2 regions of the Gilliamella sp. B3464 genome follow, and region 2 is predicted to be linked to the other one. Evidence: riboswitches for the same ligand, from Rfam matches in the RefSeq annotation. Region 2 holds a riboswitch; the other holds the start of a gene.

Region 1 (3,419 bases), on a different contig from region 2:
CTCACTTCATACATGGGGATTGAAAGATTTTTTAGTAAAAAAGGTAACGCCATCAGTGCGTTACACAACATCACTAATATTGAAATAATAATTATATTGTTGGCATATTGAAATAATAATAAGAAAAGCCCTGAAGCTAAAACCATACTTGGAATGGCCAAAATTAATGAACCAATTAACATTAAACGATTGCTCCATTTAATTTGTTGATTAATCAATAATCGGCTATTGGTCCAAAGTAACAATAATGCAAGAAACATTGCAATAAAAGCAGAACCTACTGCAATGATAATTGAGGTAAGCAGTGCTTTTAAAAGTGCCGCTGTTAATAACGCAAATTTGAAAAAATAAATACCTTCAATCAATATTGTAACCAACGGTAATAAAATAAATAAACTCCCAATCAAAATGATGACATAACTGATCAATGATAAATAGTAAGGAATCGGAACTTGATAAGTTTGATGAACAAATCGAATATGCATTTTTTTGATTCGATTTATTCTTTGCATGATGATAAGAAAACCAATACAACAAATTAGTTGCAAAAAAGAAAGTAACACGGCTTGTATAAGATCAAAATCACGGATCGACTGATATATTGCTACCTCAATAGTGGTATATTTTGGCCCGCCGCCAAGAGCTAACACGATTGCAAAACTTGAAAAACATAACATAAAAATCAGTGCTGCCATTGGTAAGATTTGTCGACGCAATAATGGCCATTCAACTAACTTAAAAAAAGTAAAAGCAGAAAAATTTAACTGAGCAGCTAACTGTTTTTGTTCGATAGGAACACTTTTTAAGGATTGATAAAACAAACAACAAGCATAAGGAAAATTTAAAAACACATGGGCTAATAATATACCTTTCAAACCATAAATTGATAATTCAATTGGTAGATTCAAAAATTGAAAAATTAACGAAACGATACCATGCTGACCATACACTGAAAGCAAACCAGTAACCACAACTAAAGTCGGTAAAATAAAGGTAACCGGCATTATTTTGATGAGTAATCCTTGACATGGAAAGTCTACCATAGCTAATGCTTTCGCCATCAATACTGCCAATATGATGGCTAAACAAGTTGATAAACCAGCTTGCAAAACTGTTACCCAAATAATATGCAGTAAATAATGATCAAAATAGATGCTTATATTATCGGTTCGAATTGCAAATCCCCAAAGCGCAATAAGTGCCGTGCCTAATATGAGCAAAATCAAACCAACAGCACTGATACCTGGAATTAAGGATTGAAATTTCAATATTCGTTCCGATGACATTATTTACTGACAGCAACTTGCCATTCACGCACCCACGATTTCTGATTTAATTCAACTTGCTTTGCATCAAATTCAAGGGCTTTTTTCACTGTATCAATCTGTTGATAAGCTGCTGGCAAATCGGTTTTTATAATTGGATACATGACATTTTTTTCAGCAAATTGACGTTGAATCTCGGGTGTTAATAAATAATGTAAAAATTGGCGAGCTAACTCTGGTTGTTGTGTATATTTTACAATGGCAGCCACTTCAACTTGACGATAATGCCCCTCATCAAAAATGGCGGCAGCAAAACGATGATCGTTATCAGAAATTATATGTGCAACAGGGGAAGTGCTGTAACTTAATACTAAATCTGCTTCATTTTTCAAAAACATGCCGTAAGATTCGCTCCAACCTTTTGTTACTGTTACGGTATTTTTAGCTATTTTTTGCCATGCTTGCGCAGCATCATCACCATAAACTTTTTTAACCCACAGCAGCAAACCTAATCCAGGCGTGCTAGTTCTAGGATCTTGATAAATGATTTTCCAATGATCTTTATTGTCAACTAACTGTTGCATAGATCGCGGTGGATTTTTTATCTTCTGTTTATTATAAATAAAGGCAAAATAACCGAAGTCATATGGCATAAACTCATTATCCCACCAGTCAGTATAGAGATTATCGGGTTTGTCGATCTGATGTGGAATAAAAATATTCGTTAATTTTGCTTGCTCAAGTAGATTATTATCCAACCCTAAAACAACATCAGCATTGGTTTTATCACCTTCAAGCTGAATACGATTTAAAATTGAAACACCATCACCTAACGTAATTACTTCTAGCTGACAATGACATTGAGCTTCAAAACCCTGTTTGATAGCTTCTCCAGGCCCCCACTCCGACATAAACGAATTATAGCTATATATTGTTAAAGTCGGTTGCTGTGCGCCAGAAAAATGCGACCAAAACAATGATATAAATAGAACAGTTGATAACAACAATTGACGAAACATTTTGCCTCCAAATAGCAAGAAAAAGACAAAAGGTTTGAGCAGATATAATAACTCAAATCCCTCCGCTGGCATGATCCAGTTCAGGTTCGACGGGTTATGTTAACACAACTAACACTCTCAGCCCATTAGGGCACCCCGTTGAGAACAGCATTAGTGTAGTCGGTGAAGGCTTAATTGTAAATAGTTGTTACTCACTGTTGCCATTCAAACTTCTTTGCCATTTTAGAATAAATTAACTTAAACTTACCAGTGTTGATCTTATACTGCTCTCCTTTACAAAATTCCGGTTTAGGATCTTTTATTAGTCCAGCTTCATCACCATATTCATGTTCATGTTCATCATCATAATAGTCAGTCACATAATGTTTTAGGTTTATCGTTAAATCCTTATTGACCGAAAATTCAATAAAACAACTCACATCCTCATAAGAATATTGACTATCCAAAAGCACCGCATCAAGCAATTTACCTTGTTCATCATAACTAGTTAGTTGAATATTGAGTAATGGGGTATCAGATATCCCATACCAATTATAAATAATCACTTAAAGACAATTATTCCGCATAAAACCACCTACTTCGTAATAACGAATTCCTTCATGAAAGGGAATAAATTCATAGGACGTATTTTGGATCGGGAAATCAATCTCTTGCTCATTTAAAGGGCAAGTGAGTTTTGCATACTTATCCAAAAGGACATTTTCACCATGATTATTTGATTTATAGTATTTTATCAATTGTGAGGAGGTTATCGGTAGTTTGAGCTCTTGCTGATTGTTATGGTCTTGGGCAAATGCCAAAGTTGAAAAGACAAAAAGCATTGACAATCAGTTAGTTAAATAAATTTTGGCACATGTTTTCTTTTTATTTTTTTCTATTTTATAGTTAAGTTTATCTATCACCCTTAAATTAAAAAATTTTTGTTTATAAAAAAATTAGCTATTTACTTGTCCTTAACTAATCCCACAGTGACAATTTATCAATTTATCAGTATTATATTGGGCATTTTATTTTAATTGATTAGGTTCAGTGTGAATATTCAACAACTATTAACACAACGTGTTTCCCAAGCAATGATTATGGCCGGTGCTGATAAAAACTGTGACGCTTTAATCAAGCAATCCGCTAAAGTTCA
Region 2 (3,419 bases):
CGCTAATGCGATATCGACATGATCATTAATAAGTAGCGGTACTGGTGTGTCTTTTAAAAGGTGTTTGAGCTGCATAGCTGCATGATACCAATCTTTACCTGATAGTTCTTGTTCTGATCTTAATTGTACGGTAGTTACACCATTTTCGATGGCAATTTTGGTGGTATTAAGCATACCTTGAATACCGCCACACAATTGCGGATCGAGCACTAAATAGAGGGTTAAATCGAGTTGTTTTTTCATCTGCTTGCCCTATTTTGAACCATCAACAAAAAGTGAAAGCTGATCGATAAGCGACACAGCAAAACTGCCTAGTCCTTGCTGTTTATTGGCTCGCTCACCAGCTTTTTTCATCATATAACAAGCACTGGCTGTGGCAGCTAAACTATCAGCACCACAAGCAATAAACGCAGCAACCATCGCGGATAATGAACAACCTGTACCGGTAACAGACGTTAATGCAATATCTCCACCCGCAATGCGATAGGTGTTCTCGCCGTCAGTGATATAGTCAATATCGCCTGTCATGGCGACAATGGTTTGATAACGACGAGCCAATTGTTGAGCTGCCGTTAATGCAACCGTTGTCGAATCTTGGCTATCGGTACCTTTAGAAGAAGAATGTTCGCCATTTAGCGCTAAAATTTCAGAGGCATTACCCCGAATCGCTGTAGGTTGGTATTTTAATAATTGTTGAGCGATATCAGTGCGATAAGCTAAGGCAGGTCCAACGGCAACCGGATCAAGCACCCAGCGTGTTCGGCTTTGTTGGGCTTGTTCGGCAGCTAACAGCATACTTTCAGCAATATTGCTATGCAGTGTTCCAATATTAATTAATAAGCTATTGGCAATATCGACAAATGATTTCACTTCTTGTTTGGCAATAATCATCGCTGGCGATGCACCAATTGCCAGTAAGATATTGGCGGTAAAATTTTGCACGACCTCATTGGTGATGCAATGCACTAATGGGCGTTGCTGCTTAACAAGGTGAATAAATGGTGTGGCGTGCTCAGCCTGAAAGGTTTTTATCTCTGACATATTCTTTCCTTAACGATTAATACAACTTATAACAGGTTAGGAAGAATTTGCCAATCAGAAGGTTAACGGCTTAGACTTCCCTACGCTGGTATAATCCAGATCAGGTTCAACGGGTAAAATCTCAGTTTTTTGTATCAAACAAAAAACACCCCGAGTCAAAACAATTTGTGTATTATGAACTGAGTATCAGTTTTAAACAAGATTATTGTAATAATCTTTCAATATCGGTTATGGCTTTTCTATCAGGTAAAAAGATGATTAAGTGGTCATTATCTTCAATAGTTAAATCAGTATTAACAATAATCACATCTTCACCTCGTACTACTGCACCAATTGTTGCAGCTGAAGGTAATTTTAATCCATTGATATTTTTACCAACAAGTTTTGATGTATCACTATTGCCTTTCGCCACAACTTCAATAATTTCGGATTCCCCTTGTCTGAGTGAAACGACTTTGACGATACCCGTTTGTCTTACATGGCTTAAAAGCTCAGAGATTGTGGCATGCTGTGGTGAAATAGCAATATCAATCACACTATCATTGATCAATTCTAGGTAAGCTTGCCGTTGAATCAAAACAATCACTTTTTTAGCGCCCATTCGTTTAGCCAGCATTGATGACATAATGTTAGATTCATCATCACTGGTGACAGCGATAAAGAGATCGGTTAATTCTACCTGTTCTTGTGAGAGGAGTTCTTGGTCTGAAGATTCGCCATGTAATACGGTTGTATTGACCAACTGTTCAGCAATAAACTCAGCTCGTTGAGCATTACGTTCAATTAACTTTACTTGATAATCGTTTTCTAAGCGTTTGGCTAGAGCGACAGCAACACCGCCTCCGCCACTAATAATGATACGTTTATAGGGCTTTTCTAAGCGTTGTAATTCACTTGTTACGGCTTTTATGTTCACCGGAGGGGTAATAAAATAGACCATATCACCCGCTTCAATTAAGGTTGAACCGATTGGGCGAATAAAACGATTTTTTCGATATATCGCAACCACTCGAGCTTCTACATGCGGTAAATGCTCTTTTAGTTCAGATAATTCACTGCCCACTAATGCACCGCCATAATAAGCAGTGACTGCAACCAGACAGACACGATTATCATAAAAAGAGGCAAATTGTAAAGCGCCTGGATATTGTACTAACCGGCTGACATGATTAGTGATTAAATTTTCGGGTGCGATGATGTGGTCAATATTAATACAATCTTTGTTAAAGAAGGGATATTTTTCGTCGTTATATTCAGGTGCTCGAATACGGGCAACTTTTTGCGGTATTTTAAACATGACATGACCAATTTGACAGGCCATCATGTTAACTTCATCAGAATTGGTTACAGCAACAAGCATATCAGCGGATTCGGCACCGGCGCTTTCTAATACCTGAGGGTATGAAGATTTTCCTAAAATAACTTGTAAATCAAAGCGTTCTTGTAGTGATTGCAGTTTGTCATGATCTTCATCAACGACAGTAACATCGTTTTGTTTTTCGGTAACCAGATACTCAGCTAATGCGCTGCCGGTTTGTCCTGCACCTAGAATAATAATCTTCATAACAGACCTATCATCGTTAAATGACTTTACTACGCTTGCCATCTTGTGATAAGCGTACTTATGTCAATTAATATTGTTTAAGTTTACCCTTTATTTGCGCTATTTATTCGACTCGCTATTAAACAAAACCGATTACATCGTATACTTTTTTCAAGGTCGGCTCGGCTTTAGCGCGCGCTTTTTCAGCGCCTTCACGCATAATAGAAAATAGATAATTTTCATCGTTGCGATACTCATGATAACGGGCTTGTAATGTTGTTAACATATCGATCACTTGCGTTGCTACTTCCGTTTTCAAATGACCATACATCTTTCCTTCAAACTCTTTTTCAAGCTCTGCTACCGGTTTACCTGTAACGCCAGTTAAAATATCTAATAAATTAGAAACGCCGACTTTATTTTTTAAGTCATAGCGAACTACTGGTGGCTCGTCAGAATCGGTCATCGCACGTTTGATCTTTTTCTCCACATCTTTTGGATTTTCAAGTAGGCCGATCACGTTATTGCGGTTTTCATCAGATTTAGACATTTTTTTGGTTGGTTCTTGTAATGACATCACTCTTGCACCAACTTTAGCAATAAATGGCTCTGGTACAGTAAAAACATCACCATAAAGTGCATTAAATCGCATAGCAATATCACGTGTTAGCTCAAGGTGTTGTTTCTGATCATCGCCAACCGGTACTAAATTGGCTTGATATAGCAAAATATCAGCAGCCATAAGTACAGGATAATCAAATAGACCTGCGTTGATGTTTTCTGAATGACGTGATGATTTATCCTTAAATTGCGTCATGCGGCTAAGTTCACCAAA

The links. A riboswitch is a leader RNA that binds a small molecule or an ion and turns the genes downstream of it on or off. The one in region 2 is predicted to bind thiamine pyrophosphate.
Region 1: another riboswitch for thiamine pyrophosphate. It lies ahead of thiB (thiamine ABC transporter substrate binding subunit); the one in region 2 lies ahead of thiM (hydroxyethylthiazole kinase).

What each region holds. Positions count from the first base shown of each region.
Region 1 is NZ_JAFNOQ010000004.1:20,121-23,539, reverse strand. Features, by position in the region: gene thiP (thiamine/thiamine pyrophosphate ABC transporter permease) at 1-1,268, opposite strand, end outside; gene thiB (thiamine ABC transporter substrate binding subunit) at 1,286-2,284, opposite strand; TPP riboswitch at 2,324-2,432, opposite strand; gene J3U57_RS05455 (hypothetical protein) at 2,476-2,829, opposite strand; gene J3U57_RS05450 (hypothetical protein) at 2,830-3,105, opposite strand; gene argS (arginine--tRNA ligase) at 3,316-3,419, shown strand, end outside.
Region 2 is NZ_JAFNOQ010000001.1:285,285-288,703, reverse strand. Features, by position in the region: gene thiE (thiamine phosphate synthase) at 1-243, opposite strand, end outside; gene thiM (hydroxyethylthiazole kinase) at 253-1,041, opposite strand; TPP riboswitch at 1,102-1,204, opposite strand; gene trkA (Trk system potassium transporter TrkA) at 1,244-2,647, opposite strand; gene trpS (tryptophan--tRNA ligase) at 2,724-3,419, opposite strand, start outside.